DNA from 3 places in the Amycolatopsis sp. cmx-11-51 genome. Region 2 is predicted to be linked to each of the others. Evidence: riboswitches for the same ligand, from Rfam matches in the RefSeq annotation. Region 2 holds a riboswitch; each other region holds the start of a gene.
The links. A riboswitch is a leader RNA that binds a small molecule or an ion and turns the genes downstream of it on or off. The one in region 2 is predicted to bind S-adenosylmethionine.
Positions count from the first base shown of each region.

Region 1: another riboswitch for S-adenosylmethionine. It lies ahead of ACM6LU_RS14135 (aminotransferase class V-fold PLP-dependent enzyme); the one in region 2 lies ahead of thrC (threonine synthase).
Region 3: another riboswitch for S-adenosylmethionine. It lies ahead of ACM6LU_RS22965 (methionine ABC transporter ATP-binding protein); the one in region 2 lies ahead of thrC (threonine synthase).

Region 1 is NZ_JADNQO010000003.1:153,115-163,521, forward strand. It holds gene ACM6LU_RS14120 (ArsR/SmtB family transcription factor) at 1-283, shown strand, start outside; gene ACM6LU_RS14125 (potassium/proton antiporter) at 395-1,873, shown strand; gene ACM6LU_RS14130 (M23 family metallopeptidase) at 2,004-2,687, shown strand; SAM riboswitch class IV at 2,851-2,965, shown strand; gene ACM6LU_RS14135 (aminotransferase class V-fold PLP-dependent enzyme) at 2,999-4,363, shown strand; gene ACM6LU_RS14140 (hypothetical protein) at 4,383-4,979, shown strand; gene lspA (signal peptidase II) at 5,004-5,567, shown strand; gene ACM6LU_RS14150 (RluA family pseudouridine synthase) at 5,564-6,490, shown strand; gene ACM6LU_RS14155 (AsnC family protein) at 6,487-7,455, opposite strand; gene ACM6LU_RS14160 (DUF885 domain-containing protein) at 7,589-10,407, shown strand, end outside.
Region 2 is NZ_JADNQO010000009.1:90,731-101,137, reverse strand. It holds gene rsfS (ribosome silencing factor) at 1-30, shown strand, start outside; gene ACM6LU_RS26945 (histidine phosphatase family protein) at 27-641, shown strand; gene octT (diglucosylglycerate octanoyltransferase) at 645-1,370, shown strand; gene ACM6LU_RS26935 (DegV family protein) at 1,381-2,226, shown strand; gene ACM6LU_RS26930 (ComEA family DNA-binding protein) at 2,374-3,096, shown strand; gene ACM6LU_RS26925 (ComEC/Rec2 family competence protein) at 3,093-5,498, shown strand; gene thrC (threonine synthase) at 5,516-6,781, opposite strand; SAM riboswitch class I at 6,793-6,925, opposite strand; gene holA (DNA polymerase III subunit delta) at 7,061-8,044, shown strand; gene rpsT (30S ribosomal protein S20) at 8,097-8,357, opposite strand; gene ACM6LU_RS26905 (EamA family transporter) at 8,719-9,597, shown strand; gene ACM6LU_RS26900 (VOC family protein) at 9,621-9,995, shown strand; gene ACM6LU_RS26895 (class I SAM-dependent methyltransferase) at 9,992-10,407, opposite strand, start outside.
Region 3 is NZ_JADNQO010000006.1:254,636-265,042, reverse strand. It holds gene ACM6LU_RS22980 (fatty acyl-AMP ligase) at 1-508, opposite strand, end outside; gene ACM6LU_RS22975 (ATP-binding cassette domain-containing protein) at 561-2,333, opposite strand; gene ACM6LU_RS22970 (4-(cytidine 5'-diphospho)-2-C-methyl-D-erythritol kinase) at 2,401-3,366, opposite strand; gene ACM6LU_RS22965 (methionine ABC transporter ATP-binding protein) at 3,489-4,499, opposite strand; SAM riboswitch class I at 4,710-4,800, opposite strand; gene rsmA (16S rRNA (adenine(1518)-N(6)/adenine(1519)-N(6))-dimethyltransferase RsmA) at 5,045-5,881, opposite strand; gene ACM6LU_RS22955 (DUF222 domain-containing protein) at 6,130-7,143, shown strand; gene ACM6LU_RS22950 (transglycosylase family protein) at 7,213-8,589, opposite strand; gene ACM6LU_RS22945 (TatD family hydrolase) at 9,003-9,839, opposite strand; gene metG (methionine--tRNA ligase) at 9,847-10,407, opposite strand, start outside.

The DNA.
Region 1 (10,407 bases), on a different contig from region 2:
CGACGAGGCCGACGGCCTGACGTTGACCGGTCGCGGGCGCGACGTGCTCGGCACACTCGGGGTGGAGATCGCCGATAGCCGCCGTCCGATGCTCCGCGACTGTCTGGATTGGACAGTCCGCCGTGATCATTTGGCGGGCCGGGTCCCCGCGGCGTTACTGTCCCACGGAGTGAGTGCCGGCTGGTTGTCGCGTGAGGGCAACCGAGCGGTGAAGGTCCTGCCCGCGGCGGCGAAACCCTTCGCGGAACTAGGTGTCGACCTGATGGCCCTGCGGAGTCCGTAAAGGACAGTCTGTAACACAGTCCGTTCGGCTCGCCGTCGAGCGGTGCACGAAGGTGTGACGATCACCGCCTCACTATTCTGGAGGCCTCACGGCGGCCGGACGGGAGGCGACATGGAACAGCTCCCGTTCATCTTGGGTACCGGTGGCGCGGTTCTCCTCGTCGCCGTGATCGCCGTCCGGGTGTCGATCAAGGTCGGCCTTCCCTCGCTGCTGCTCTACCTGGGGATGGGGGTCCTGCTCGGCGAAGCCGGGTTCGGCATCCAGTACGACAACCCTGAACTCACCCAGTCGCTCGGCCTCGCCGCACTGGTGATGATCCTGTCCGAAGGTGGTCTCACCACCCGGTGGACGGCCGTGAAACCCTCGCTGGGCATTGGAATCGCACTGTCCACAGTGGCCGTCGTGGTGAGTATCGCGGTCACCGGCGCGGCCCTGCATTGGTTGCTGGGCCTGGATTGGCGGATGGCGTTGCTGTGGGGCGCGGTGCTCGCGTCGACCGACGCCGCCGCGGTCTTCTCGGTGCTGAGATCGGCGGGGATCGGGAAGCGGCTCGTCGGTGCGCTGGAGATCGAGTCGGGGATCAACGACGCCCCGGCCTACATCGCCGTCGTCGTCCTCGCCGAGGGCACGACCGTTGACTGGTCGCTGCCGCTGCTGGTCGTCTACGAACTCGGCGCCGGGCTGGTGATCGGCTTGGCCTTCGGCTGGGGCGGGGCGTTCGCGCTGCGCCGGGCGGCGCTTCCCGCCACCGGTCTGTATCCGCTGGCCACGGTCGCGGTCTGCGTCGTGGCGTACTCGAGTGGGCAGCTGGCTCACGCGTCGGGCCTGCTCGCCACCTACGTCGCCGCCCTGGTGCTGGGGAATTCGAAGCTGCCGCACCGGTCGGACACACTGTCCTTCGCCGAAGGGCTCGGCTGGCTCGCGCAGATCGGGCTGTTCGTGCTGCTCGGCCTGTTCGCATCGCCGAGCAGGATCTTCGAGAGCCTGGTCCAGGGCCTGGTCGCGGGCGCGGTCGTGCTGTTGCTCGCCCGGCCGCTGTCAGTGGTGCTGTCGGCACTGCCGTTCAAGATCCCGTGGCGAGAACAGGTGTTCCTGTCCTGGGCGGGGTTACGCGGGGCGGTCCCGATCGTGCTCGCACTGATCCCGCTGTCGTCCGGCGTGCCCGGCGCGCAGGAGCTGGTCGACGCGGTGTTCGTGCTGGTCATCGTGCTGACCCTGCTTCAGGGGGCGACGCTGACCCCGCTCGCGAGAGTGCTCGGGCTGGCTCAGCACACCGAAGCGCACGAAATCGACGTCGACTCCGCGCCACTCGATGAGATGGGTGCCGAACTCCTGCAGGTCCGGATCAACTCCGGGTCGAAGATGCACGGCGTCTACCTGGCCGAACTGCGGCTTCCGGTCGGGGCGACGATCAGCCTGCTCGTCCGGGACGGCACCGGCTTCACGCCGAACAAGAACACCCGGCTCCAGGAACGCGATCAGTTACTCGTCGTGACCACCTCCGACGCGCGTGACGCGGCCGAACGACGGCTCCGTGCCGTCGACCGGGCCGGTCGCCTCGCCAGGTGGAAGGGCGAATCCGGCCAATAGGTCACGAACCGGCACCAGCTGTTCGTCGGTTGATCTCAGAAACTTCTTCCTCTTCGTCCCCCTTTGGACTACCTTTCCCGCAATTGACTCCATCGAATGGGTGAGTGTCACGGGTTAAGGAGTACGCAAGGTGACGAAACTTCCTGCACGGTTCGCCGTTCTGGGGGCTGCGGCTGCACTCGTCGGGGTGGTTCTCTCCGCTCCGGTAGCCTCCGCGGCCGGCGCGTTTCCCGCGTTCGGATTGCCGTTCGACACGGGTCAGTCGGTCTACTCGGCGGGAATTCACTCGGACAACGGCACCTCCGGCGTGAAAAACGCCATCGACTTCAGTCCTGGGAACAAGACCGTGCGTGCGCCGCTGGCGGGCACCGTCCGAGTTCAGCACTGCGACGGGGGCGACTGGGTGACCATCGACCACGCGAGTGGCTGGCGGACCGGGTACTACCACATGGAGGACATTTCGGTCACCGACGGCCAGCGGGTCGTCCCGGGCGACGCCCTCGGCCTGACCGGAAACGCGCTGCCCTGTGGTGGCCGCAGTACCGGCGCCCACGTGCACTTCACCCTGTGGACCCTGCCCACAGCCACCGTCAAGGGTGGCGACTCGCGCGACTTCGGTGTCGGCGCTGGCAACTGGAACGGCGTGTCCTACGACGAGCTCTCGACCAAGGTCGCCGACGCCCACGGCGAGGCCGTCGACCGCAAGATCTTCGGCGGCTGGCAGTTCACCGCGGGCACCGATCAGTACTCGGGTACGGCGACCGAGGTCTCGTCCCGTTCGACCATTCCCCTGCCCGGCCGATTCCGCGTCTGACCTCCCGCAATCAGTCCTCTAGTTGCGGTAATTGCGCGCGCAACTACCGCAACTAGAGGACTAATTGCGGGGGTTCTCCTCGGTTGCGGAATGCGTGACCGGCGTCTCACCATGCGGGCAAGGGGTGGCTTGATCGCCGGTGCATCGGCTAACTTCGTTCGTAGGTCACGAGTGTCAGCGTCAAGCCCCGGCTAGCTGGCCGGCAACCCTCCTTCCGCGGTGGGGTGCCCCGGGTGAGGACCTGGCTCGTCGCGTGGTGCGACGGGCAAGCGCGGGATCCTCGTCGGGATCCCCTGGCCCGGAGGATGACGATGACACTCGCTCTCGAACGCACCAGCACCCCCGCCACTGTCGCGGAAACCGTTGTCACACACGAAATCCCGACGGTCGCGTGCGCCGATCTGCGGGTCCCGCTGGTCACCGGGGGCGACATCGGGTACGCCAACCTCGATCACGCGGCGAGCGCTCCCTGTCTGGACAAGGTGCGTGACGCGGTCGACGAATTCCTGCCCTGGTACGCCAGCGTCCACCGCGGCGCCGGATTCGCGTCGCAGGTCTCCACCAAGCTTTACGAGCGCACGCGGGGAATCCTGCGGAACTTCGTCGACGCGCGGTCGACCGACACCGTCGTGTTCACCCGCAACACCACCGATTCCTTCAACCTTCTCGCGCGCAGCCTGCCGAAGCACACGTCGGTCGTCGTGTTCGACACCGACCACCACGCCGCGCTGCTGCCGTGGAAGGGTCCGAACGTCCGCCGGATCGAGACGCCCCGCACCCGCCTCGCCGCGGTGTCCGCGGTGGACGAAGCGCTCGCCGACTGCCCGCAGGGCCCGCGGCTGGTCGTCATCACCGGCGCGTCCAACGTGACCGGGGAACTGTTGCCGGTCAAGGAGATCGCCGCCGTCGCGCGACGGCATGGCGCCCGGATCGCGCTCGACGCCGCGCAGCTCGCGCCGCACCGCAAGATCTCCGTGCGCAAACTGGACGTCGACTACATCGCGCTGTCTGGCCACAAGCTGTACGCGCCTTTCGGTGCCGGTGCGCTGATCGGCCGCGCCGACTGGCTGCGTGCCGCCCAGCCGTACCTCGCCGGTGGCGGCGCGACGAAGCTCGTCACCCGCGACTCCGAAGACTTCGGCGTGGTCTGGAACGCCGGCGCCGAGCGGCACGAAGCCGGTTCCCCCAACACCGTCGGCGTCTACGCGCTCGGTGTCGCCTGCGAGACGCTTTCCGGGAACTGGGACGCGATCGTCGCCCACGAAGACGAACTGCTGACGCGGCTGCGGCGTGGGCTCGCCGCCATCCCCGGTTTCGCCGAACTGCGGCTGTTCGACGCACCGGTCGACCGGGTCGGCACGCTCAGCTTCGTCGTCGACGGCTTCGAACCGGGCTGGCTCGCCGCGGTCCTGTCCGCGGAGTACGGCATCGGCGTGCGGGACGGCGCGTTCTGCGCGCACGTCGCCACCAAGCGGCTGATCTCCGCCGCCGGTTCGACCGGCCAGCAGGCCGTCCGGGTCAGCCTTGGCCTCGGCAGCACCACCGAACATGTGGACCGGGTCGTCCTGGCGCTGCGTCAGATCGTCGCCCGCGGCGCCCGCTGGCAGTACGAGAAGCCGGAGGGCCGCTGGGTGCCGGAGAACGATCCGCGGGAGCTGCCCCCGTTCTGCGCCTGACCCACTACCCTCACCCCGCATGGGGAACGAGCGACCGCGTTACTGGTTTCCGCTGGCGTTGCTGGGATTCGCACAGCTGATCGTGGTGGCGCTGGCCGGGGATCCGCGCCGCTCCGGGGGCTGGATGGGCTACCCGCCCCGCGGCGAACAGGGTTACTACCAGAACCTGTACGGCGTGGAGATGAGCCGGGAGGCCGCGTCCGCCGTCTCGGTCGTCGGCATGAGCCGGCTGGACAACTGGCTGTTCGCCGTGCTCGCGGTCTACCTCGGCACGGTGCTGTTCTATGCCTGGCGGACGAAGCCCGTGCGGTGGTGGAGGATCCTCGCGATCGCCCTCGGCGGCCTGGTCGCCATCGTGCTGGCGGATCTGGTCGGCTACTGGGAACTCGACATGGACGGCGACGCGCGGAGCGCGGTCCTGCTGACACTGGGGCTGATCCTGCTCGCCTGGCTGGACCGCAGCGTGCTGGTGCTGGTCGTGGCCGCGGCGTTCGTGCTCTGCGCGGTGGTGCTCGCCCAAGGACAGCTCGCGTTGGTGCTGTCGTCGCTGGTCGCGCTGGCCGGGGCGTTCACGGCGCTGCTGAGCAGGCCGAAGACGGCCGCCGAGGAGACCTGAGCACGCTCAGTGGACAATGGGTGAGTGAGTACTGAGCCCGAAACCGCGCCACCGTCGCCGCCGCTGCCCAAGAAGCGCGTCGCCGTGGTGTTCGTCGTCGCCGCGGTGCTGTGGGGGATCGACCTCCTCACCAAGCAGATCGCCGTGTCCACGCTGGAGGGCAAGCAGCCGGTCGAGTTCCTCGGCGGGCTGGTGTACTTCCAGCTCGTGCGCAACCCCGGCGCCGCCTTCTCGATGGCGACCGGGCTGACCTGGGTGCTCGCGCTGGTCGCGGCCGCGGTCGTGGTCGCCATCAGCTGGCTGGCGCGGCGGCTGCGCTCGGTCGGCTGGGCGATCGGCCTCGGCCTCGTGCTGGCGGGCGCGCTCGGCAACCTGACCGACCGGATCTTCCGCGCGCCGGGCCCGCTGCAGGGCCACGTGGTCGACATGATCTCCGCGTTCGCGCCGAACGGGCAGGGCTGGGCGATCTTCAACGTCGCCGACTCCGCGATCTGCGTCGGCGGAGTGCTCATCGTGACTCTTTCCTTGCTAGGCAAGGACTACGACGGATCGTCTACAAAGGACAAGAAGAAAGCGGCAACCGAATGAGCGCGCGTATGCTGCCCGTTCCCGACGGGCTCGACGGAATGCGTGTCGACGCGGGTCTGGCGAAACTACTGGGACTTTCCCGCACGGTCGTGGCGGAACTGGCCGAATCCGGCGAGATCCTGCTCGACGGCAGGCCCGCCGGGAAGTCGGACCGGCTGGCCGCCGGTGGACTGCTCGAAGTGACCCTTCCCGATCCGGCTTCGCCCATCGAGGTCGTCGCGGAACACGTCGACGGCATGAAGATCCTGCACGACGACGATGACATCGTGGTGATCTCGAAGCCGGTCGGCGTCGCCGTGCATCCGAGCCCCGGCTGGACCGGGCCGACCGTCGTCGGCGGGCTCGCCGCCACCGGACTGCGGATCGCGACCTCGGGCGCGGCCGAACGCCAGGGTGTCGTGCACCGGCTGGACGCAGGCACCACCGGCGTGATGGTCGTGGCCAAGAGCGAGCACGCGTACACCGTGCTGAAGCGGGCGTTCAAGGAACGCACCGTCGACAAGGGCTACCACGCCATCGTCCAGGGTCACCCGGATCCGACGCGCGGCACCATCGACGCGCCGATCGACCGGCACCCCCGGCACGACTACAAGTTCGCCGTCGTACAGGGCGGACGGCCCAGCGTCACGCACTACGAGGTCGTCGAGGCCTTCCGCGCCGCTTCGCTGGCCCAGATCAAACTGGAGACCGGCCGCACGCACCAGATCCGCGTGCACTTCTCGGCGCTCAAGCACCCGTGTGTCGGCGACCTGACCTACGGCGCGGACCCGGTGCTGGCGCGCAAACTCGGGCTTTCCCGGCAGTGGCTGCACGCGAAGACGCTCGGCTTCGCGCATCCGTCCGACGGGCGCTGGGTCGAGTTCGAGTCGGAGTACCCGGACGACCTGGCCAACGCGCTGCGCATCCTGCAGGACGAGAACTAGTCGTCGATCGACCAGGTCAGCGTGCGCTCGTCGGGTTCCGGCCGGGGCGACCAGCGCACGGCGACCACCCGGGTGGCGTCCGGCAGCACGTAGACGGTGTGACCGCCGAGGGTCTCGCCCGGCCGGACGCCGATCTTGTGCGGCGGCCGCGAGGTCAGGGAGACCGGTGCCTTCGTGATCGGCTTGCCGTCCGCGGTGAGCAGTTCGAGGTAGTTGTCCGGCAGTGAGACGAACGGGGTGTTCCCGCGGTTGGTGATCTCGGTGTGCACCACGACCGACCGTTCCCCGGCCTCCAGCGAGTAGCCTGCCGCGCTGAACAGGTAGTCCGCCGGGTCCTGGACCTCGAGCAGCTGGACGGCGAGCTGCTCGCCCTCCAGGCCGTGGGTCTCCATGACGTCGCCGGTCCGGCCCTTCTTGCCCTCCGGCACCTGCCGCGGCGTGACTTGCTGTTCGTCGCCGCGAGCCCAGGACGCGGTCTGCGGGACGCCCCACGTGCTCATCACCGGGTCGGCGGGCGCCATCGGGGGCGCGAACTGCTGCGGCGGGGCGGGCGGACGCTGCTGGGGCGGCGCCATCGGTGCCATCGGCTGGCGCACCGGGGCGGACGGCGGGCCGGGGTAGCGGCCCGAAGGCGTTCCGTGCACGTTGTACGGACCCGAAGGCGTCCCCTGGACGTTGTACGGCCCTGATGGGGTGCCCTGGACGGACCCCTGAGCAGGCGGACGCTGCTGGGGCTGCTGCTGTGCCCAGGAAGGCGGAGAGGCGGCGATGGCGGCGCGTAGCCCGTTCGGGTCACTTTCCACGCCCACGAGCAGCGGCAACCCGCTTCCCGAGAGGGCGACCAGGCGGTATGCGACCTCACGCGGGTCCATGCCGACCTTCGCCGCGAGTTCGTGCACGGCCGCCTTGCCCAGCTCCGCGAGGGCGGCGAGCAGGCGGGTATCCACGGGATCGGTCACGGCCACGTCCGGGAACGCTACCGCCTCGGCCCCGGCACCGCGGGAGAGGCCGTCCGGGTGCCGCAAAACCCGGCTTCGGTAGGACGTGGTCTCCATTAGGGTCGGGGATACCGCCTCCACCGATCACTGGGGAAGAAACATGAGCGAAGTCTCCGCCCTCGCCGACGAGTTCGTCGAAGCCCTCTTCGACGCCGAGCCGGTCACGCCCGCTTTGCAGGGCTTTCGTCCGGAATCGTCCGGACTCACCGATCTCAGCGAGGCCGCGGGAGACGCCTTCCGCGCGAAACTGTCCGGTTTCGTGGAGCGGGCCGAGGCCATCGGCACCGACGGATTGAGCGCGGAGGAGAAGACCACCCGTGACGTCCTGATCGCGGTAGCTCGGGCGAAGATCGCGCTGCTGGACTCGCGGTTCGTCGAGTTCACCGTCAGCGACCTGTTCATCTCGCCCGCCGCCGAGGTGCTCACCGTGCTGCCGATGATGTCGGTCGGGACGGACGCGCAGGCGGAGGCGCATCTCGGGCGGATCGCCGCCATCCCCGAGTACCTGCGGCAGGCCGCCCAGCGCCATCGTGACGGTGTCGCCCGCGGCCTGGTCCCGGTCGCTTACCTGGTCGACGCCACCGTCGCGTACCTCGACCGGCATCTCGCCGACCCGTCGGCCGACCCGCTGCTGCGCCAGCCCGCGCCCGACGACGACTTCGAGACCCGCCGCGCCGCCCTGCTGAACGACGCCGTCCGGCCTGCGATCGCCGAGTACCGCGAGGTGCTCGCGAAGGAGATCGCGCCGCACGGCCGTCCCGAGGACAAGCCCGGCGTCTGCTGGCTGCCCGACGGCGAGCGCGTCTACGCCCTGCTCGCCGAGATGCACACCACGACCGTTCGCACCCCGCGTGAGCTGCACCAGACCGGGCTCGACGTGATCGCGAACCTCGCCGCCGAGTACCGCGAGTACGGCTCCCGCGTGTTCGGCATCACCGACCTCGCCGAGATCTTCGCCAAGCTCCGCACCGACCCGGCCCTGCGCTGGTCCAGCGCCGACGAAATGCTCGACTCCGCCCGCGCGGCCATCACCAGGGCCGAAGCCGAGGCGCCGAAGTGGTTCGGCCGGATCCCGCCGCAGCCGTGGAAGGTCGAGCCGGTCCCCGCCGAATCCGCGCCCGGTGCTCCCGCCGCGTACTACATGTGGCCCGCGGTCGACGGATCCCGGCCGGGGATCTACTTCGCCAACACCCACAAGGCGGAGGAGCGGTTCCGGCACGCGGCCGAGGCGACGGCGTTCCACGAGGCCATCCCCGGTCACCACTTCCAGCTGAGCCTCGCGCAGGGCCTCACCGAGCTCCCGCTTCTGCGCCGTGTCGGCGACTTCACCGCGTACGCCGAGGGCTGGGGTCTCTACACCGAGCGTCTCGCCGACGAAATGGGGCTGTACTCCGACGACGTCGCGAAACTCGGCATGCTGACCATGGACTCGATGCGCGCCGGACGCCTGGTCGTCGACACCGGCCTGCACGCGCTGGGCTGGAGCCGTGGCCAGGCCATCGACTTCCTCACCGAGAACACGCCGATGGCGGTGGTCGAGATCGAGTCCGAAGTGGACCGTTACATCGCCTTCCCCGGTCAGGCGCTGTCGTACATGGTGGGACGCCTGGAGATCCAGCGCATCCGCGAGGAAGCCGAGTCGACACTGGGCAGCCGGTTCGACATCAAGGCTTTCCATGACGTCGTGCTCTGCGGGGGATCGCTGCCGCTTTCGGTGCTGGACGGCGTCGTCCGCGACTGGGTCGCCGGCCACGGCGACACGCCGAACAGCCTCGCCGACGAGCTGATGTCACTCAAATTCGACGAATTCCCGCTGTGGCGGTCCCTGCTCGGGCTTCCCGGTGACCACGGCGCGATGCCGGACCCGAGCGCGTCGGCCGCGGCCGCCCAGCGCGCGTCGGCGGTCGCTATCGCCGAGCGGGCCGAAGCCCTTGCCGTCGAAGGACTTTCCCCGGCCGAGGCGGTCACCCGTGAGGTCGTGATCCAGCAGGCGAAGGCGATGATCGACGTGGTCGACTCCTGTTTCGCCGACATCTCGGTCAGCGACGGGCTGGCCTCGCCCGCGTTGTACATCCTCAACGACCTCGCGATGCTGACGCTGTCCGACGAGGAACGGGTCCGGGGTTACCTCGAACGACTGGAAGGACTCGGCTCCTATTTGGACGCGTTGATCGTGCGCCAGCGTGCGGCGGCGGCCGAAGGACTGGTGCCACCCGGCTTCCTCGTGGACGGCGGTGTCGCTTATGTGGAGCGGTATCTCGGTGACGAGGCGGGTGACCCGCTGGCGCTCACCGCGTCCGTTGCCGTGGAGGGCTACGAAGCCGAACGGGACCGGCTGCTCGCCGAGGTGGTCCGGCCCGCGTACCGGCGGTACCGCGACTTCCTCGACGGCGAACTGCGTCCCCTCGCGAAGGCCGAGGAGAAGCCCGGGCTGTGCGCGCTGCCGGGCGGGCAGGAGAAGTACGCCGCGCTGATCCGGGCGCATACCTCCACCGACCGCACCGCGCAGGACCTGCACGACACCGGGCTCGACATGATCGCGAAATTGGCCGACCAGTATCGCGAGCTGGGTGAGAAGGTCTTCGGCATCGAAGATCTCGGCGAGATCTTCGAACGGCTCCGCACCGACCCGGCCTTGCGCTGGCGAGACGGCGACGAACTGCTCGAAGCCGCGCGTGACGCCATCGCCCGCGCCGAAGTCGTCGCCCCGCAATGGTTCTCGACCATTCCCGAGGAGCGGTGCCAGGTCGAGCCGGTCCCGCCCGCGGAAGCGCCAGGCGGCACGCTCGCGTACTACCTGGAGGCCGCGCTCGACGGCTCCCGTCCGGGCACGTACTACGCGAACACCTACGAGGCCGAGCAGCGCCCGAAGCACACGAGTGAGGCGATCGCCTTCCACGAAGCCGTTCCGGGGCACCA
Region 2 (10,407 bases):
GACCCCGCCGACGCGCAAGGCGCCTCGTGAGTCCGCGGCGGCTGGTGCTCTGGCGCCACGGTGAGACCGACTACAACGCGGCGGGCCGGATGCAGGGGCATCTGGACTCCGCGTTGACGCCGGTCGGCTGGAACCAGGCCCGGTTCGCCGTACCCGCGCTCGCCCGATTCTCACCGGATCTGGTGATCGCCTCGGATCTGCGCCGCGCGACCGACACGGCCACCGTGCTCACGGAGGCCATCGGCGTCCCGCTGCGGATCGACAAGCGCCTTCGGGAAACCCATCTGGGTGAATGGCAGGGCTTCACCGGCCAGCAGGTCGACGAGGCCTACCCTGGCGAACGCGCCCGCTGGCGGGTCGACGCGACCTGGGCGCCGCCCGGCGGCGAGTCGCGAGTGGATGTCGCCGAACGCGCGCTGGAGGTCGTCGCGGATCTGGATCAACCCAATGCCGACGCCGGCGACGCCGTGCTGCTGGCCACGCACGGCGGTCTGATCATCGCGCTGACCGCGAAGCTGCTCGGCCTGCCGGTCTCGTCCTGGCCGTCGCTGGGCGGGATCGCGAACTGCCACTGGGTCGAGCTGACCCGGCGTGACGGCGCCTGGCGCCTGGCCGCCTACAACGCGGGAATCACCGGCTGATCCATGGCCCCGCGCCTGCTGGTGTTCGGCGATTCCCTCAGCTTCCACGGCCCGGACGGCCCGCTCGCCGCCGACGACGCGCGCCTGTGGCCCAACATCGCCGCCGTAGCGCTCGGTGGCGACGCGGACCTCGTCGCCGGGTTCGGCTGGACCGCCCGCGACGCCTGGTGGTCGCTGATCGGCGACCCGCGTGTCTGGGCCGATCTGCACCACGTCGACGCCGTCGTGCTGGCTGTCGGGAGCATGGACACACTGCCCTCGCCATTGCCCACCTACCTGCGCACCGGCCTTCGTTACCTGCGGCCCGACCCGCTGCGGAGAGTGGTCCGCAAGACCTACCTGGCCGCTCAGCCGCGGCTCGCGATCGCCCTTCGGGGACGTCCGGTGGTCTTGCCGTCGAAACTGACCGTCCATTACCTCGACACCGCTGTGGGAGCCCTGCGGGTGCTGCGCCCGGAACTGCCGATCTTCGGCATCTTGCCGTCCGTGCACCGATCCGACGCCTACGGCCGGGTGCACACGGCCCGCGCCGGTGCCGCCGCCGCCATCGCCGGCTGGGGGCGGCGCGCGGACGTGCCACTGCTGGATCTGGAAGCCGTCGTCGGCGACCACGTGCTGAGCGGCCGGGGCAATCCGGACGGGATGCACTGGGGCTGGGAAGGACATGCCGCCGCCGGCGCGGAAATGGCCCGCCTGATGGCCCCGGTGTTGCGCCCCGCGGCAACGTAGGCTGGCTGCCGTGTCGGTAGCCGTAGTCACGGATTCCACCGCCCACCTGCCGGAAGGCTTCGCCGAACGGAACGGGATCCGGGTGGTCCCGCTGCACGTCCTCGTGGACGGCGTCGTCTTCCTCGACGGCGTCGAAATGGGTCCCGCTGCCTTGGCCGAAGCGCTCGGCAAACGCAGCATGGTGACGACGTCCCGGCCGACGCCCGCCGAATTCGTCAAGGAGTTCCGGGCGGCGCTGGCCGACGGCGCGGACGCCGTCGTGTCGGTCCATCTGTCCCGCGAACTGTCCGGGACCTGGGAGGCGGCGGTACTCGCGGCGCAGGAGGTCGGGCCGGACAAGGTGCGTGTGGTCGATTCACGCAGCACCGCGATGGGACTCGGCTTCGCTGCCTTGCGTGCGGCGAGTGCCGCCGCGGACGGGGCCGGTCCGGCCGAGGTGGAGGCGGCGGCGGTCGACGCGGTGAGCCGTTCGGAGACCTTGTTCGCCGTCGAGACCCTCGAGTATCTGCGCCGTGGCGGTCGGATCGGCCCGGCGGCCGCCCTGCTCGGCACGGCGCTCGCGGTGAAACCGGTACTGCACATGTCCGAAGGCAGGATTCAGCCGCTGGAGAAGGTGCGGACGATGAACCGCGCGGTGGCGCGGCTGGTCGAACTCGCGGTGAAGGCGGCCGGCGGAGGACTCGCCGACATCGCCGTCCACCATCTGGCTTCACCGGAGCGCGCCGTCGAACTGGCCAACCGGCTGGAGGAGTCCATCAGCTGTCCGGAGGGGTGTGTGGTGTCGGAGATCGGCGCCGTCATCGGGGCTCACACCGGTCCCGGTGTGCTCGGTGTCGTGATCCAGCGAGCGGGCTGAGGAAAACCCGCAACCATCCCACACGGCACTGACAGAACCCGGTGACGCGGCTCCGGCCGTCGCCGAGTTGTCCACAACACCCCACTTGTCCACAGCCCCGGGATTCACCACTGCCGCCCGCCACCCCCGCTCCGTAGCGTCGTTCACGTGTTCGACCAAACCGCCCGATCATCGGGTTCCTCCGTCAACGCCAGGCTGGCGTGGCTGGCCGCGCAGCTGTCGCCACCCACCCAGGGCCCGCCCGCGGGCAGGCTCGTGCGCCGCTGGGTGCCCGCCCGGTTCACGGCGGACGGGATACCGGTGAAACGGCGGTGGTTCGCCGTGGTGGCCGTGGTCATCGCGATGGCCGTGATCGTGGCAGGCGCGATCACTTTGTTCGGACACCGGCCAGGGGCGGAGCCCCTTCCGCCCCTGCCGTCGGCCAAGGCCGCCGGAGACGCCCCCGCCGCGGCGGCCAAGGCGCCTCTGGTGGTCAGCGTCGTCGGCCGGGTGGTCAACCCAGGCCTGGTCACGATCCCTTCGGGCGCACGGGTCGCCGATGCCCTCACGGCGGCCGGTGGGGCACAGCCCGGAACGGATCTGACCGGGCTGAACCTGGCCAGGCGGCTCACCGACGGCGAACAGGTGGCCGTCGGTGTCCCAGGGCCCGCCGCGGCGGGCCCTGGGACACCACCGGGAAAGCTCGACCTGAACACGGCCACGGCCGAGCAACTCGACACCCTGCCCGGGGTCGGCGAAGTGATGGCCAAACGCATCGTCGACTGGCGGTCCGGGCACGGCGGGTTCACCACGGTCGAGCAACTCCGTGACGTAGAAGGGATCGGCGAAGCTAAATTCAAGAAAGTCCGGGAGTTGGTGTCCGTCGGATGAACCCGTCCGCCGATCCGTCCGAAGTGGACACCGGGTCGTGGCGAGGTCAGGACCTGCGGCTCGTACCGGCCGCGGCGACGGCCTGGCTGGGCACCCTTTCCGGGCTGCTCGGCGGCTGGTGGATCACGATGCTCTGCGGTGCGGCCGCCGTGGTGCTCGCGATCGCCGCCGGAGTCCGTGCCCACCGGAAGGCGTCCCGGTGGGTGGCGGGCCTGGGTGCGCTGGCGGTCCTCGGCGTGCTCACCGCGGGCCCGGTGGCGCTGCGGATCCGGGCCGCCGAGCATGACGACCTCCGTGCCGCCGCCGTACGGGGGAGTGAGGCCACCATGAGGGTGGTGGTCACCGAGCGGCCACGTCCGGTCCGCGGCGCCGGATACGCCGATCGCCAGGCAGGCACCCGCCTGGTGGTCGTCGCCGCGACGGTGGACGCCGTGGTGGCCGATGAGCGGGCGGTGGATTCGGCAGGCCGGATCCTCCTGCTCGCTCCCGCGGAGGGATGGGCGGACCTGCTGCCCGGGCAGCAGGTCACCGCCTCCGGGCGGCTCGCGCCTGCCAAGGGTGCCGAACTCACGGTCGCGGTCCTCTCGGTGCGCGGACCGCCGTCAGCCCTCGGGCCGGCGCCCTGGTGGCAGCGAGCCGCGGAATCGCTGCGCACCGGGCTCCGGGGCCTGTGCGCCGTCCTCCCGGAGGAACAGGCCGGTCTCGTGCCCGGACTGGTCGTGGGGGACACGAGCACGTTGTCCCCGAGGGTCGAACGTGAGTTCACGGACTCCGGCATGTCCCATCTGATGGCCGTGAGCGGTGGGAATGTGGCGATCGTCTGCGGCTCGATCCTTCTTCTGCTGAGGGCGCTCCGGGTCGGGCCGCGGACGTCCGCCGCCGCGGCCGCCGCGGGGCTCGCCGGTTTCGTGGTCCTCGCCGGGCCCGCGCCCAGCGTGCTCCGCGCCGGGGTGATGGGGGCGGTCGGGTTGCTGGCGCTCGCCCTGGGGCGCAAGGGGTCGGCGCTGCCCGCGATGGCCTTCGCGGTGGCGGGGCTCGTCGTGGCCGATCCCGCGATGGCCGCCGACTTTGGATTCGCCCTTTCGGTGCTGGCCACGGCGGGGCTGGTCCTGTTGGCCCCGCGGTGGGCCGAGTGGCTGGTCGCCCGCGGTGTGCCGTCCGGCTACGCCGAGGGACTGGCCGTCCCGCTGGCCGCGTTCGTAATGACGGCACCGGTCATCGCGGGTATGGCGGGAGCGGTCAGTCTCGTCTCGGTGGTGACCAATGTGCTCGCCGCCCCGGTGGTCGCCCCGGCCACCGTGTTCGGCGTGCTCGCCACCGTCGTCGGACCGTGGTGGCCGTCGGCGGGCAGGCTGTTGGTCCGGCTGACCGAACCCGAGGCGAGTTGGCTCATCACCGTTGCCCGCCACGGCGCTCGCGCGCCGGGAGCGGTCGTGGACTGGCCGGATGGCTGGTGGGGCGGGCTTTTGGCAGCCGGTCTGCTCGTCGTCCTGCTCGTCACCGTCCGGCTGCGTCACACCAGGATCCTGCTGGCGGTCGCCTTGGCGGGCGGACTCCTCGTCTTCGTGCCGGTGCGGGTGCTGGCCCCGGCGTGGCCACCGGCTTCGTGGAGCGCTGTCACCTGCGATGTCGGACAGGGCGACGCCGTCGTCCTCGCCACGGCCGAGCCGGGGAGGGCGGTCCTGGTCGACACCGGGCCGGAACCGGGACCGGTCGACGAATGCCTGAGCAGGCTCGGGGTGGACCGTGTGCCGTTGATCGTGCTGAGCCATCTGCACGCCGACCACATCGGCGGTCTCGAATCCGTTTTCGAGGGCAGGTCGGTCGGTGCGGTCGCCGTCGGCCCGGGCCGGGCTCCCGCGTGGGCGTGGCGGAAGGTCGCCGACGAGACCGCGCGTCGTGGAATTCCCTTGCTGGAACTGGGGATCGGGCAACGGCTGGACTGGCCGGGGCTGTCGCTAGAGGTACTCGGGCCGCGGTATGTCACTCGACGATCGGTCCTCGAACAAGATGGCACGGTGATCAACAACGGCTCCGTCGTCCTGCGGGCCGGGACGCCGGCGGGCCGGTTACTGCTGACCGGCGACGTCGAACTCGCCGCGCAGGCGGACCTGATGGCCGAGGGAACCGATCTGCGTGCCGAGATCCTGAAGGTTCCGCACCACGGAAGCCGTTACACGGCACCGGATTTCCTCAACGCCGTCGCGCCACGGGCCGCGTTGGTGAGTGTCGGTGCCGGAAACACCTATGGTCACCCGAACAAGTCCACTTTGGACAACCTGACGGCTGTCGGTGCCTCGATCGCCAGAACGGACACGGACGGCGACACCGCGGTCGTCGCCGACGCGCGAGGCCTCGCCTTGGTGCGCAGGGGTGAGCCCCGCGGCCCGCCTCGTTCTTGAGGCGGGCCGGCGGGAACTCAGATGCCGAGTGCCTCGCGGACCGCGTCGGCCGACGCGCTGACGGTCGCTTTCGGGCCGATTTTGTCCTCGACGGCGTCGAGCGTCTTGAGGCCGTCACCGGTGATCAGCAGGACGATCTCCTCGTCCGGGTTGAGTTTGCCGGTCTCGATGAGCTTCTTGGCCGTCGCCACGGTGACCCCACCGGCGGTCTCGGTGAAGACGCCTTCGGTGCGGGCGAGCAGCCGGATACCTTCGACGACCTCTTCGTCGCTGACGTCTTCGATCGAGCCACCGGTGCGCTTGACCACGTCGAGGACATACGGGCCGTCGGCCGGGTTGCCGATCGCCAGCGACCGGGCGATCGTGTCCGGCTTGACCGGCTGGACGACGTCGCGGCCCGCGCGGAACGCCGCCGAGACGGGGGAGCAGCCGGTGGCCTGCGCGCCGAACACCTTGTACGGCGTTTCGTCGACGAGGCCGAGCTGTCCGAACTCGCGGAAACCCTTGTCCACCTTGGTGAGCTGGGAACCGGAGGCGATCGGCACCACGATCTGAGAGGGAAGCCGCCAGCCGAGCTGCTCGGCGACCTCGAAGGCCAGTGTCTTGGAGCCTTCCGAGTAGTAGGGCCGGACGTTCACGTTGACGAACGCCCAGCTTTCCTGCTCGGCGGCGAGCTGGGTGGCGAGCCGGTTCACATCGTCGTAGTTGCCGTCGACCGCGATCAGGTCACCGTCGTACACGGCGGTGGTGAGGATCTTGGCGCGCTCGAGGGTCTTCGGGATCAGCACGACCGACCGCCAGCCGGCGCGGGCGGCCGCGGCGGCGACCGCGTTGGCCAGGTTACCGGTCGACGGACAGGCGAGCACGTCGAACCCGAACTCGCGTGCGGCGGCCAGCGCGACGGCGACCACGCGGTCCTTGAACGAGTGGGTCGGGTTGCCGGTGTCGTCCTTGACCCAGACCTTCTTGACGCCCAACGCCTTCGCGAGCCTGTCGGCCTGGATGAGCCGGGTGGCGCCGGGTTCGGTGTTGGGGATTTCTTCGACGTTCGAGGGAACGGGAAGGAGCTTCTTGTAGCGCCAGATGTTTTTCGGCCCGGCTTCGATGTCCTCGCGGCGCACGCGGCCGAAGTCGTAGGCGACCTCGAGCGGCGAGAAGTCCTCCGCGGAAACGAACTCGGGGGCGAGCGGCTGCCGGTGTCCCTCTTCCTTCGACACCAGTTCGACGGCGGGTCCGAGATCCGGGGTCTTGGTGGTGGAGGTCGTGCCGAGGGTTGCGGTCATCGCGAGGTCCTTCCTCATCTGCCCCGCCGTGGCGGGCCGGAATTGGCACCGTGTTCGTCAGCTATCCCGCGATCGCGGGATGACAGGCTGACGCCGGTTGCCGGGGCTTCATCGGGCCGTTCCCTCTGCCCCTCTGGATGAGCGGTATTCGATTGTCGGCACGCGTGTCATCGCGTCGCCTCGCCAACACCGTACGACATGGGCCTCGCGTGGGGCCACCGTGCCCGGAACACATCACCGGACAAAGCACACGAGAGGAGGAGTGGCAGGATCGTCACCGTGACGACGCAAGCTTCCGCCCCATCGCCGCTGGTCCTGGTTCTCGGTGAGGAAGAGCTGCTGATCGAACGCGCCGTCCGCGGCGCTTCGGACGCGGCCAAAGCGGCCGATCCGACGGCGGACCTCACCCGGATCAGGGTGTCGGACCTCACAGTCCCCGCGCTCGCGGAGATGGTCAGCCCCTCGCTGTTCGCCGAGGACAGGGTGATCGTCCTCGAATCCGCGCATGACATCTCGCAGGAGCTCGCCGACGGGGTGATGGCTTACGTCAAGGCGCCCGCCGACGGCATCGTGCTCGTCGTCGTGCACAGCGGAGGCGGTCGGAGCAAGGCTGCGAAGGCGCTTCCCGCGGCCTTGAAGAAGGCCGGGGCGGAGGTCGTCGAGTGCCCGAAACTGACCAAGCCCGCCGAGCGGGAATCCTTTGTCCGTAACGAGGTCCGCCGGGTCGGCGGGAAAATCGACGGTGCCGCCGTGCTCGCGTTGATCGACGCCGTCGGCTCGGATCTGCGCGAATTGTCGTCGGCCGCGACACAGCTCGTCGCGGACGCCGGGGGAACGGTCGACGAGCAGGCGGTCCGCCGCTACCACCGGGGCCGCGCGGACGTGAACGGGTTCGCTGTCGCCGAGAAGGCCGTCGCCGGGGACATGGCGGCGGCTTTGGAGTCGCTGCGCTGGGCGATGCAGCTGGGTGTTCCGTACGTGCTGGTCGCGGACGCTCTCGCCGACGCCGTCCGGACGATCGCGCGGGTGTCCGGCGCCGGTCGCGGGAACCCGAACCAGATGGCGGGTGAGCTGGGGATGCCGCCGTGGAAGGTGCGCAAGGCGCAGGGGCAGGCCCGCGGCTGGGGGCAGGACGGTCTCGCCACCGCGATGCGGGTCGTCGCCCGGCTCAATGCCGAAGTCAAGGGTGTCGCGGCAGACCCGGAGTACGCACTGGAACGCGCCATCCTGGAAGTCGTCGCCGCCCACGGCACAAGCCGCTGAACATGGCGAAGGGCCCCGGCGACTCGCGTCGCCGGGGCCCTTCGAAAGCCGATCAGAGAGAGTTCGCGCGCTTCGCGAGCGAGGACTTCTTGTTGGCGGCCTGGTTGGCGTGGAGAACGCCCTTGGTCACGGCCTTGTCCAGCTTCTTGGCCGCGTCTTTCTGCAGTTCCAGCGCCTTGGCCTTGTCGCCGGAGTCGGCGGCCTCGCGGAACTTGCGGATCGCGGTCTTCACCGAGGACCGGATCGCCTGGTTGCGCTGACGCGCCTTCTCGTTGGTGGTGATGCGCTTGATCTGCGACTTGATGTTGGCCACGGGGGCGCTCCTCTTGAATCTCTCGGTGGTTTCACCGCCGCGCTGTGACCGGCCCTGCGCGCTCGTGAAAGCGGCGCGGGTTTCCTCCATGACGGAATGCCACACAGCGATGAAGGGGCAAGCTTAACAGTCGTCCGAGGGTGGATCGCGGCCGCCTCCGGACGAGTGTTCGGGGTACGGTGATGAGCGTAGTGCCTAGGGTTCCGTCGCCTGCCCGTTCAGCGAAACACACAATCAGGGCAGGTGGGACAGGTCCGAGCGGCACCATCGGCGGGGCTGGAGGCGCCACCGTTCATCTGACGGGACAAAAGCCTGGAGGACCGATGTTTTCCGTGTGCGCGGAAAACATGAAAGGTCCGTAGTGAACGTCACCGCCCTGTCCCTCGTCATCACCGCCGCCGTCATCCACGCGGGCTGGAACCTGGCCGCCAAACGAATCCGTCGCGGCGGAGCCCGGTTCGTCTGGGCCTACTACAGCCTCTCCGCGGTCCTACTCGCTCCCGCCATGGCGGTCTCACTGGCCGTGGAGCCGCAACGTCCACAGTGGACGTGGCTGCTCGCGGCCGCGGTCACCGCCGTGTTCCACGTCACTTACGGGGTCGTCCTCCAGCGGGGTTACGCAGTCGGGGATCTGTCCGTCGTGTATCCCGTCGCCCGCGGTACCGGGCCGTTGATCTCGGTGCTCGCGGCCGTCGTGCTGCTCGGTGAGCGGCCGGGGCCACTCGGGCTGGTGGGCGCGTTCCTCGTGGTCGCCGGGGTGCTGGTCATCGGTACCGGGCGAGCACCTGCCCACGCCGACGCCGCGGACCGTGTCGCTCGCCGCAAAGGCGTGGGGTACGGGCTCCTGACCGGGCTCACGATCGCCGCCTACACGCTGTGGGACGCGCATTCGGTCACCGGTCTCGGTGTCCCGCTGATCGTCTACTTCGGAACCGGCGCGATCGTGCAGAGCCTGCTCATGACGCCGTACGCGCTGAAGGACCGCGAAGAGGTCTCGTGGCTCTGGCGTGAGCACAAGCGCGAAGTCTTCATCGTCGGCCTGCTCTCGCCGGTCGCCTACCTGCTGATCCTCTACGCCCTCCAGATCGCCCCGGTGAGCCTCGTCGCACCCGCGCGGGAGCTGAGCATCGTTTTGGGCGGCCTGGCCGCCTGGCTGGTCCTGGGTGAGTCGAACGCCGCCCGCAGGCTGGCCGGGTCGGCGGTGGTGCTGGCGGGCATCGCCGCGATTGCGATGGCCTGAACCCATCCGGTAGGGATTGATCCATGGACGTGCTGAGCAGCAGGGTGCTGATCCACCCGGAGGACCTCGACGTGTCGACGGCGTTCTATCGGGACACTCTTGGCCTGGCGATCGACAAAGAGTTCCCCGGCGGGACGGTGTTCTTCGCCGGGAACGGGTCGATCGAGATCGTCGGTACCGGGAAGACCGGCCCGACCCCCGACGTCGGCTTGTGGCTCCAGGTCCGGGACCTGCCCGCGGCGCTCGAGGAACTCGCCGCGAAGGGGTTGGAACCCGTCCGCGGAGCGCGTCGTGAACCCTGGGGTCTGGACGAAGCGTGGATCGCGGATCCGGACGGCACCAGGATCGTGCTGGTCGAGGTACCGCGGGGGCATCCGTTGCGCACCGACCCGCGCTAAGCGGCGGGTTTGACCGCGCGGAGCTGAGCGGCGAGTGAGGCGCCGAAGCCCGGCGGGTCCCAGGTCCAGGTCTGTAAGTCGGTGAAGCCGGCCGCGGCCGCTTCGTCGGCCAGCTCGTGCCGGGACACCGGCAGCCACTTCTCGTGCGCGGAGAGCAGCAGCCTGCCGCCCGGCCGCAGCACGCGGAACAGTTCGTCGAACCCGGCCGCCCGGTTCTCCCACAGCTGCACGTTGTTGACGGTCAGGATCACGTCGACACCTTCGTCCGGCTCACCCGTGGAGTCCGCGGTGCCGCGCCGCAGCTCGACCTTGTCGCCGCACCGGCGGCGGGAGCGGGCGAGCATCTCGGGGGACGGGTCGACGCCGATCACCCGGCCCGCGTGTTCGGCCGCGGCCTCCAGGCCGACACCGG
Region 3 (10,407 bases), on a different contig from region 2:
GATCGGCCGTCGACCCACTGGTCAGCTGTAGGAGCGCCGTGTCGGATTCGCCCGTCGGAACTGGCTCCGCCAGCGGTTCGGCCTCGAGCAACTCAGTGATCACCTGGAAGGCGATGCCGTGCTCGGTGAGCACCGGCGCCAGCTGGTCGAACGGCTCACCGAGCAGGACCAGATCGGACCCGATCATCCGCAGCACGCGAACGGTGTCCTCGGCCCACTCGGCGAGGTCGGTGCGCTGGGTGGGCTGGTGCAGCATCGTCACGCTGCCACCGGCGAGCCACACCGCCTGCACCGTCGGCGCGATCAGCGACGGCGCCGCCGCCAGGACCGCCACCGCCTTGCCGGACTCGAGCCCGGCGAGCACCAGGCCCCCGGCGACCCGCTTCGCCTGCTCGTGAATCTCAGCCCAGGTCCGCCGAACCGGCTCCTTGGGCTCCCCCGTGACCATTCCTCGCTGCTGACCTCGCCCCGCCGCGGTGGCGACGAGCGTGTCCACGAACCGACTCATGCGCGTCACAGTACTGTCCGCCCTTGGAACACCCGCTCGCCGTCGAGTGAACTCACTCGATCGCTTCGGAGGTCTCGAGCCACTGGGCCTCGACCTCCTCCTTCTCCGTTTCAACGGCTTTCAGTTCAGTGTTCAACTCGATGAGCTTCGTCGGGTCGGTCGCCGCCACGAGCAGCGCCGCGTGCAGCTTCTTTTCCTTGGCGTGCAACTGGTCGAGCTTGCGCTCGAGGCGGGACAGTTCCTTCTGTGCCGCCCGCTGCTCCGCGGCACTCTTCTTGAGCTCGGAGGACTGCCCGCTGCCCGACTTCCGGTCGGCACCGGCCTGCTCCAGGCTCTTGACCCGCCGGTCGAGGTACTCCTCGATGCCGCCCGGGAGGTGGGTCACGTGTCCGTCCCCGAACAAGGCGACGATCGTGTCGCAAACGCGTTCCACCAGGTACCGGTCGTGCGAAACGACGACGAGGCTGCCCGGCCACGAATCGAGCAGGTCTTCCAGCTGCTGCAAAGTGTCGATATCGAGATCGTTCGTCGGTTCGTCGAGCAGCAGCACGTTGGGCTCGGCCATCAGAAGCCGGCACAGCTGCAGGCGGCGCCGCTCACCACCGGAAAGGTCTTCGACCGGAGTCCACTGCCTGGACGCGGGGAACCCCAGCTTTTCGGCCAGCTGCGACGCGGAGAGCTCCTGTTTGCCGAATACGACCCTTCCGGAGACCTCTTCGATCGCCTGCAGGACGCGCAGATCACCCGGCAGATCGTCGAGCTCCTGCCGTAGGTGCGCGAGGCTGACCGTCTTCCCCTGGATACGGCGCCCCGTCTCGGGCTCTTTGTCCCCGTCGAGCAGCTTCAGCAGCGTCGTCTTGCCGGATCCGTTGACGCCGACCAGGCCGATCCGATCGCCTGGCCCGATCCGCCAGGTGACGTGATCGAGCAGAGTGCGGTCACCGACGGTCAAAGTTGCGTCCTCGACCTCCAGCACGGTTTTCCCCAGCCGTCGGCGGGCGAACGCCTGCAGCTCGACTGAATCACGTGGCTCCGGCACGTCGGAGATCAGTGCCTCCGCCGCCTCGACGCGGTAGCGCGGCTTCGAAGTCCTGGCCTGCGGACCGCGACGCAGCCACGCGAGCTCCTTGCGGGCCAGGTTCTGCCGCTTCTCCTCGGCCGTCGCCGCGAGCCTCGCCCGCTCGGCCCGGGCGAAGATCCAGTCCGCGTACCCACCTTCGTACTGCTCGACGCGACCGTTGGAGACCTCCCAGGTCACGCTCGCGACCGTGTCGAGGAACCACCGGTCGTGGGTGACGACCACGACCGCGATCCTGCGGTTGAGCAGGTGATCCGCGAGCCAGCGCACACCTTCGACGTCGAGATGGTTGGTAGGCTCGTCGAGGACCACGAGGTCGAGTTCACCGGTGAGAGCCGCCGCCAATGCGACACGGCGGCGTTCGCCACCGGACAGGTTCGCCGTCGACGTTTCGACACCGAGAGCAGTGATCCCCAGACCATCCATAATGGACCTGACCCGCGCGTCAGCGGCCCACTCATGTTCGGCGCCGTAGCGCTCCAGCACGACGTCTCCGACTGTGCTGCCGACCGGGAGTTCGGTTCGCTGGGTGACCACGGCCATCCGCAAGCCACGGACTTGACTCACCCGTCCCGTATCCGGCTCGCTGATCCCCGCGAGGACCTCCAGCAGCGTCGTCTTCCCGCCCCCGTTGAGACCGACGACGCCAATGCGCTGCCCCTCCGCAACGCCGAGCGAAACACCGTCGAGCAGCGGGCGCACCCCGAAGGACTTGCTCACCGACTCCAGGTTGACCAAGTTGGCCATGCCTCAGCCGATCCTTTCCAAAAAGCTTGCACCACAACGAATTAGTCGACGTCCATTTCGGACATCCTCACGCGTGTACTCGAGGCGGAGCCGGCCGCGGCGCATCGTCTCCGCCTACCAGCTTGGCGCCGGGAACCGGCCCGTGTGCGACACGCACCGTGCGACAGACCCCCGCACCGGACAGCTCCGCGGCGACCTCGACTGCAGACTGGGCATCCGCGCACAGAAAAGCGCAGGTCGGCCCAGACCCGGACACGGTGCCGGCGAGCGCACCCGCGTTGACTCCCGCCCGCAACGTGCGACGCAGCCCGGGACGCAACGAGACGGCGGCCGCCTGCAGGTCATTGCCGAGAAGCAGTGCCAGCTGCCGCGGGTCACCGGACGCCAGCGCCTCGACCACCGGAGTATGCGAACCGATCCGAGGCGGACTGCCCTCTTCACGCAACCTGTCCAGTTCTCCGAACACCCGAGGGGTCGAAAGACCACGCTGATCGAACGCCAGAACCCAATGGAACGTGTGCCTCGACAACACCGGCACCAGTTGCTCGCCTCGGCCGGTACCCAACGCTGTCCCACCGTAAAGGGCGAAAGGAACATCGCTCCCGAGCTTGGCGGCGATACCCGCCAGTTCGTCTCGGGAGATGTCGAGCTTCCAAAGTGACGCGAGCCCCACCAGGGTCGCGGCCGCGTCAGCGCTGCCCCCGGCCATCCCGCCGGCTACGGGGATGCCTTTGCGAAGCACCACTCGGACCTTGGACTCGCCGTCGGCCTTGCCGACGTGGGCCGCCAGCGCCTGCGCCGCCTTCCACGCGAGGTTGTTGGCCCCGGTCGGTACGGAACCTTCTCCTTCGCCATAGACCTCGACGCCCGGGTCCTCGGTGACCGCCACGGTCACCTCGTCAGTGAGAGAAAGCGCCTGGAAAACGGTCACCAGCTCGTGGTAGCCGTCCGGGCGTACGTCACCGACCGACAGGTGCAGGTTGACCTTGGCGGGAACCCTGACGGTTACTGGGGGCGGTACGACGGCGAGCACGAGTCAAGCCTACGTGGCCGCTCCACTTGTGCTGCCACCAGGAGAAAAGAGAACAGGACGAGTCAGACACGAAAGGGCCGCCCTGGACGGATTTCGTCCTGAGCGGCCCGGTCGTGGAGGAGTCAGGCAGCGACGCCCTGCGGCCCGCGGACCGGGTGGGTCACGTGGCCACCGCGTTCGGCGATCCAGGCGAGCGCGGCATCCGCGCGCTCACCGCGCACACCGAGACGGAACCTGCCGACCGGCGTGTCGCCGATCCGGGTCAGGCCGCCCCCGATGGTGGCGAGTTCGACGTCGAAGCGACCGGCGGCCTCAGGCAGCAGCGCACCGACCGATGCGAAACCGACAAGCACGACGTCCACCGCGCGGTCGTACTTCGACGTCTGCGCCCGTCCGGTCTCGATCGAGGGCAGCAGCGCCTGCGCGGTCCGGCTGGTCGGGTCGGAGACCAGGTCGAGCACGGTTCCACGTTCGATGATCGCCCCAGCCTCAAGAACCGCGACGTCGTCGCAGACACGGCGGACCACACCGGCATCAGGAGTGGTGAGCAGCACGGTGACTCCGAGCTCGGCGCGCGCGCGGTCGAGCACGGTCAGGACCGCGCCGGACTCTTCGGGCTGCACACCGGCGGTCGGGTCGTCAGCCAAGAGCACGGACGGCCCGGCTGCCAGAGCCTTGGCGATGGCCACTCGGCGCAGCTGCCCCTCGGTCAGATCACCCGGCCGCTGCCCCGCTCGCGGGGTGAGTCCGACCAGATCGAGCAGGTTGCCGACCCGGTTACGGCGCTGCGGCCCGTCGAGGCCGAGCTGTTCGAGCGGCGACGCGATGTTGCCGGCGATGGTGCGCTCGGCGAGCAACTCCGGCTTGGTGCTCACGACACCGACCTGCCGACGGATCTCCCGCAGGCGGCGGCCGTCAAGGGTCCCGGTGTTCAGGCCGTCGAGGCGGACCACGCCCCGGTCCGGGCGCTCCTGAAGTCCGATGCAACGAGCGAGGGTCGACTTGCCGGAGCCGGCCGGACCGACGACTCCGAACAACGAGCCTGCTTGGATGTCCACGCTGACATCGCGCAGGGCGACGACGGGATTTCCGTTGAGGGGAAAGGACTTGGACAGGTTTTCGACAGTGATCACGAAGGGCTCCATGCAAAGGGGGCGCTGCTTCTTTCGAGCGCGCCAACCGTCACCGAGTGACCGTCCAGAACGGACGGGCTTCAGAGGTAAGGGAAAGACTCAGGCAGTAACGGTGGAGCGTCGACACGCACTTACCGTGCGGCGACCTTCATCGACGACGCGTCGCCTGGTCAGCAGGAGCGGGTGGGTGACCCTGTTCATTAGGCACAGCCTCCATCGGTCCTGGCGGTAGCACCTGCCCTGTTGAGGGTGGTTGCTGCGACTTCGGCGAGCCAGGTCTCTCAGTCGCTCGGGATGGCTCACTGAGTAAAACCGATCCCACTAGATGAAAGCAAGCGCGTAGGCGCAGATCACACGTCTGGTCGTGTCCATAATACAGGATTTGCTGTCCGCATCCTGAGACCACGGCTGAGGTCTCAGGATCGCGTCAGGCCGCTGCCTGCTAAGACAGGTTGGACCAGACGGATCGAGAAGAGGATTTACGCTGTCGTGCTGACCTCAGCCGAGACTCGCCCGCGCGGCGCCGGTCACACCTGCGACGGCGATCAGTCAGTCGCTGCCGCGATACGGGCGAACTGGTGAACATCCAACTGTTCACCGCGGGTCTTGGGGTCGATACCCGCCTTTTCGAGCAACTCCCCCGCACGTTCGGCGGAACCGGCCCATGACGCCAAAGCCGCCCGCAGCGTTTTTCGCCGCTGCGAGAAAGCGGCATCGACCACGGCGAACAGCCGCTTCCTCTCCACGGACGACACCACTTCGCCTCGCTCGAAAGCGACGAGGGCTGAATCCACGTTCGGAACAGGCCAGAACACCGAGCGAGGTACCGCGGCGACCTTACGTGTCTTCCCGTACCACGCGAGCTTGACGCTGGGCACTCCGTAAGTCCGACTGCCAGGGCCGGCCGCCATCCGGTCGGCGACTTCGGTCTGGACCATTACGAGACCACTGGTCAACGAGGGCAGCTCGGCGAGCAGATGCAGCACAACAGGAACGGCGACGTTGTACGGCAGATTCGCGACGAGCGCCGTCGGCCGTTGAGGCAGGTCGTCCACCGTGATCCGTAGAGCGTCCGCTCCGACAACCGTCAGCCTTTCGGCCCCACCGCGTTCGGCCACGGTGTTCGGGAGCCGCCCGGCCAGTACGGGGTCTATTTCGACCGCGACGACCTCGGCACCGGTCGCGAGCAGCCCGAGTGTCAGCGAGCCAAGCCCCGGCCCGACTTCCAGCACGACGTCACCTTCGCCGACTGCCGAAATGTCGACGATCCGGCGCACCGTGTTGGGATCGTGCACGAAATTCTGGCCGAGCTTCTTGGTCGGCCGTACGTCCAGCTCGGCCGCCAGCGCCCTGATCTCCGCAGGCCCGAGCAATTCAGTCACTCGACGATCGTAGCCAGCCTTCGTAAGCCGCGATTGGCCGGTGGACGACCACCCCAGCCCCAGTCGGCCCCGAGGACAGCGCCAGCCTCCGCTTGGCCGCAACTCGCTCGCGCCATCCTCACGGATTCTCCCAGCTGACCCGTGTCATACGCCAGGGTGATCGGTGCAGGTTCACATCGCCGGAGCGTGATCAACGTGCACCCGATCGATACCGTGCATTCGTTCGACTCAACCTCGACAATCGAGGGATGACCAGCACAAACATTCCCAAGGCCTTCCCGCTGAATCTGCCGGAAGGTGACGCCGATCTGCTTCTCGACGAGTTGCAGACACGGCTACGCGAAGGGCGACGCCTGGTCGCCGAAGTCGGCCAGATCCTGGCCGAGATCGAGTCACGCGGTGTCCGAGACCTCTTCGGATACAACTCGATCGCCGTCTTCTACGAGCACGTGGCCCGGGTTCCCCGAGCCGAAGCGAAGAAGGTGACGGCTCGAGCACTCGCACTCAACTCGAGACGCGCGCGCGACGGGACCTCGACTCCACCCGTCGCGCCTTTGACCGGAGCCGCGGCCGTCACAGGCGCATTGGCCGAGGGCAGCATCGACCGAATCGTCACGGTTCTGCGGAGACTCCCAGAGCACATCGCCGCGAACGTCCGACTCGACGCCGAGAGGGACCTGGTCGATCTCGCCAGCGTCGCGAGACCGCGCGACGTGACGATGGCTGGAACCGACGTGCTCGCACGTCTCAACCCAGATGGGAACGACACCGAGGACCCCAACCCGAAGACCCGGCGAAGCGAGTTCTGGTTGCGTCAGAAACGCACTGGCCGTTGGGACATGCGCGGCGACCTCGATCCCGAGACAGGCGCCCGCCTGAACGCGCTTCTAGTCCCACTCGCGCATCCGGTCCCGAACGGAGAAGCCGACACCCGCACTCCGGCGGAGAGACGCGGCGACGCTTTCACAGAAATCGTCGGCGTTGCGGAAGCCGGCCCGGATATCCCTTTGCCTCGGCAGAGGCAGGAGCCGGTCGCTGAGCGGCCGCAGCCCGCGAAGCCCACCGAGAAGCCGACGGACCAACCCACGACCGGCCAAACACGGAATGAGAGCCAGCAAAGCCAGCACCGCGACGACAGCAGCGTGCGAGCAGAGACCGCCGCTGAACGATCTAGGGCCGCGACCCACCTAAGGTCTCCGCGCTGGTGGTCACGGCGGCCGAGATTCGGCGCTACACAGCCTCAGCTGCCCAAGACGGCCTGAAGGCCACCTTGTGGGCAGTTAGAAAACCCACACGATGACCTTCAGGGGGGAGGGAGAACGATCTGGCGGTCAGGCCTTCTTGCCACAGTGCGGCCAGGCGCCGTAGCCACCGCGGCTGTCGCGGAGCTTCTCAGCGACAGCGATCTGCTGGGCCTTGCTGGCCTGGTGCGGGTAAGCGGCGTACTGCGAGCCACCGTAGGCATCCCAGGTGCTCTTGTTGAACTGCAGGCCACCGTAGTAGCCGTTGCCGGTGTTGGCGGCCCAGTTACCGGTCGACTCGCACTGCGCGATGCGGTCCCAGGCGCCGGCGTCACCGATGACCGGATCGGCGGGCTTCTTCGTACCGACCTTGACGATCTTAGGCTTGGCCTCGGTGATGACCTCTTCCGAGACCTTCTCGCGGCCGACCTCTTTGCCATTGCGCTTGGTGACCTTGTAGGTCACGGTCTTCTGGCCCGGGGTACCCGGGTCTTCGACCTTGGTCTTGCCCTTTTCGAGCTCCGGGTCGTCGACCTTCTGTTCGGGCGGTGCGATTTCCTCGTTCTGTTTGACCATGGTGACGCCGGTCCGGCTGACGTGGACCTCGGCACCGTCGACCAGCTTGACGTCGAGACCACCGATGGCCTCATCGTCCGGGCCGAGGGTCATCCGCAGCTCACCGAGGAATTCCTTGGTGGTGACCGAGTTGGTTTGAACCTTGCGCGGTTCGTTCGCGCCGTCATAGACGGTGACGTTCTTGAGGGTCTTGACCTCGACGGTGGCGCCCTCGAGCGGAAGTTCACCGTTCTGCGGCATCGAAGTCCAGGTACCGGACTTCGCGAGATCGGAACGGCCGAGCTGGTTCAGGGCTTCGCTGAGGTTGGTCGCGCGAACCCAGGATTCCTGCGATACGCCATCGACGACCAGATTGAGCTTGCGGCCACGCTCCAGCTTGATGACGCCGCCGTCGCCCACCGCGGCCTGAGGCGAGGGCGAGAGAGAGTCGTGCGCGCCGACCGAAAGACCGGCGTCTTCAAGGACTTCGCCGACCGTGTCGCCGAAACTGTGAACGGTCTGCTGCTGACCATCGATGTCGAGCGTGACGCTCTTGTTCATCGCGATCGCGGCCGCGCCGCCACCGCCGAGGGTGAGCAGTACCGCCATGACGGTTCCCTTGAGGAACCGCTTCTTCCAGACGCGGGTCGCGCTCGAGATGACCTCGTCCTTGGTCGCGGCCTTCATCGGCGCGCCCGCGGTGCGGTCCTCGGCCACTTCGTCCGGAATGACGATCGGCGGCAGCATGGTGGTCTCGGCGCTGATGAGGCGGATCAGCTCGTCGACGTCGACGTCGATCTCGGCCATCAAGGTGTCGGCGTCGGGACCGAGCGCGGCCAGGATGTCCTGGTGCGTGATGCGCGGGTCATCAGAGTAGTCCAGCTCGCCGTAGTGAGTGTCGCGGTCGAGCACGGCAACCGAACCGGCGGAAGCGAAGGTGTTCGTCTCCGCGCCGAGGCGCGAGGCATCCTGCCTACTGCTACCAGTCACTGGGTCGTTCCCTTTCCCAAGACGTCAAGGAGCTCGACTACTGCTCCACAACGTCCTTCGTCTCGATGCGCACTTCGGCACACCTCTAGAAGTCCGACACCCGCAGCCAGCGCCATCGTCACAGTTCCAGGCTGTACCGCTCCTGGTTCCGCTTCCCCGACGTGCACTGACGTGACTGTGGGCGTAACAGCCGGAAACCGCATGAGCGGATACCGACCGGCACGATCACGGGACAGTAACGAACCTCGTCGGGTTGCGCAAACACCCCTCGGAGTGTCGTGACGTTGGTCACTCATCAGAGTGGCCCATTGCTGATCACTAATGTTGCAATCCGTTCAACTGGGGGTGACTGTCGGCAAACGGAAGACCCGCTCAGCGGTCACTCGTACCGATTCGGCCACCTCGTGCACCGCCTCGCCCCTGAACGAGGCCAGGTGACGAACGGTGTAGGCGGCGCAGTAGGGCTCGTTCGGTCGTCCACGGAACGGATGGGGGGTCAGAAACGGCGCGTCCGTTTCGACGAGGTACTGGTCCGCCGGAACGATCCGTGCCGCCTCATGGAGGCCTCGGGCGTTGCGAAAACTGACCGTGCCGGCGAACGAAAGCACGTATCCAGCATCGATGCAGCGGCGAGCGACCTTTTCATCCCCCGAGAAACAGTGGAAGACGACTTGCTCGGGCGCCCCCTCTTCCTCAAGGATCCGAAGGACGTCGTCGTGAGCCTCTCGATCATGGATCATCAGCGGCTTGCCGATCCGCTTGGCGAGATCGATGTGCCACCGAAAGGCGTCCTGCTGAGCGTCATGGGGCGAGTAATCCCAGTAGTAGTCGAGGCCGGTCTCACCGACCGCGACCACTCTGGACTCTTTCGCGAGACTCTCCACTTCGGATTTCTCGGCCTCGCCGAAATCCTTGGTACGCGTGGGATGGATCGCGACGGCGGCCCAAACGCGAGGGTCCCAAGTGGACGCTTGCGCGGCCCAGCGGGCGGCCGCGAGATCGTCCGCGACGGTGATCACCCGCGAAACACCGGCGCGTTCGGCGCGATCGACCATGGCTGTCACATCAGCCGCGGTGACCGCGCCGCACGCGTCGAGGTGGGTATGCGCGTCCACCACCGAAACCGGCAACCTGTCCGGGATCGGTGGTAGCTCCTTCTTCTCCGCAGCCATCAGCTGATCACTTCGAGATCGGTGCCCATTCGGGCCCGGTCTCGCCGAGCTCCGGGTCCAGTTTGGCGAACAACGGGGTCGGCTTCTCCAGCGGCTTGCCGACCTCGATCGGCACGGACTTCCAGCGCGCCTGCTCGGTCTTGTAGTCCCCGGTGATGATGGGGTTGATCCGGCCGGGGATGTCGAGGTCCTCGACTTCCCGCAGTTCGGGCTGGGCCGCCCAGACACCGGAACCGCCGAGTGCTTCGTACACCTTCTGAGCCGAGTGGGGCAGGAAGGGAGTCAGCAGCGTGTTGGCGTCTGAGACGACCTGAAGCGCGGTGTGCAGGACACTGTCACGGCGAGCGGGATCGTCCTTGAGCTTCCAGGGCTCCTGATCCGAGAGGTACCGGTTCGCGGCGGTCACGACGCGCATGGCCTCACTCGCCGCCGCCTTGAACCGCGACCGCTGAAGGTGGGCGCCGGCGGTGTCGAATGCCTTGCGGGAGAGCTCCTTTAACTCCTCGTCGACCGCGGTGGGGGCGTCCGGACGCGGAATGGCGCCGACGTTCTTGTGGGCCATCGAGAT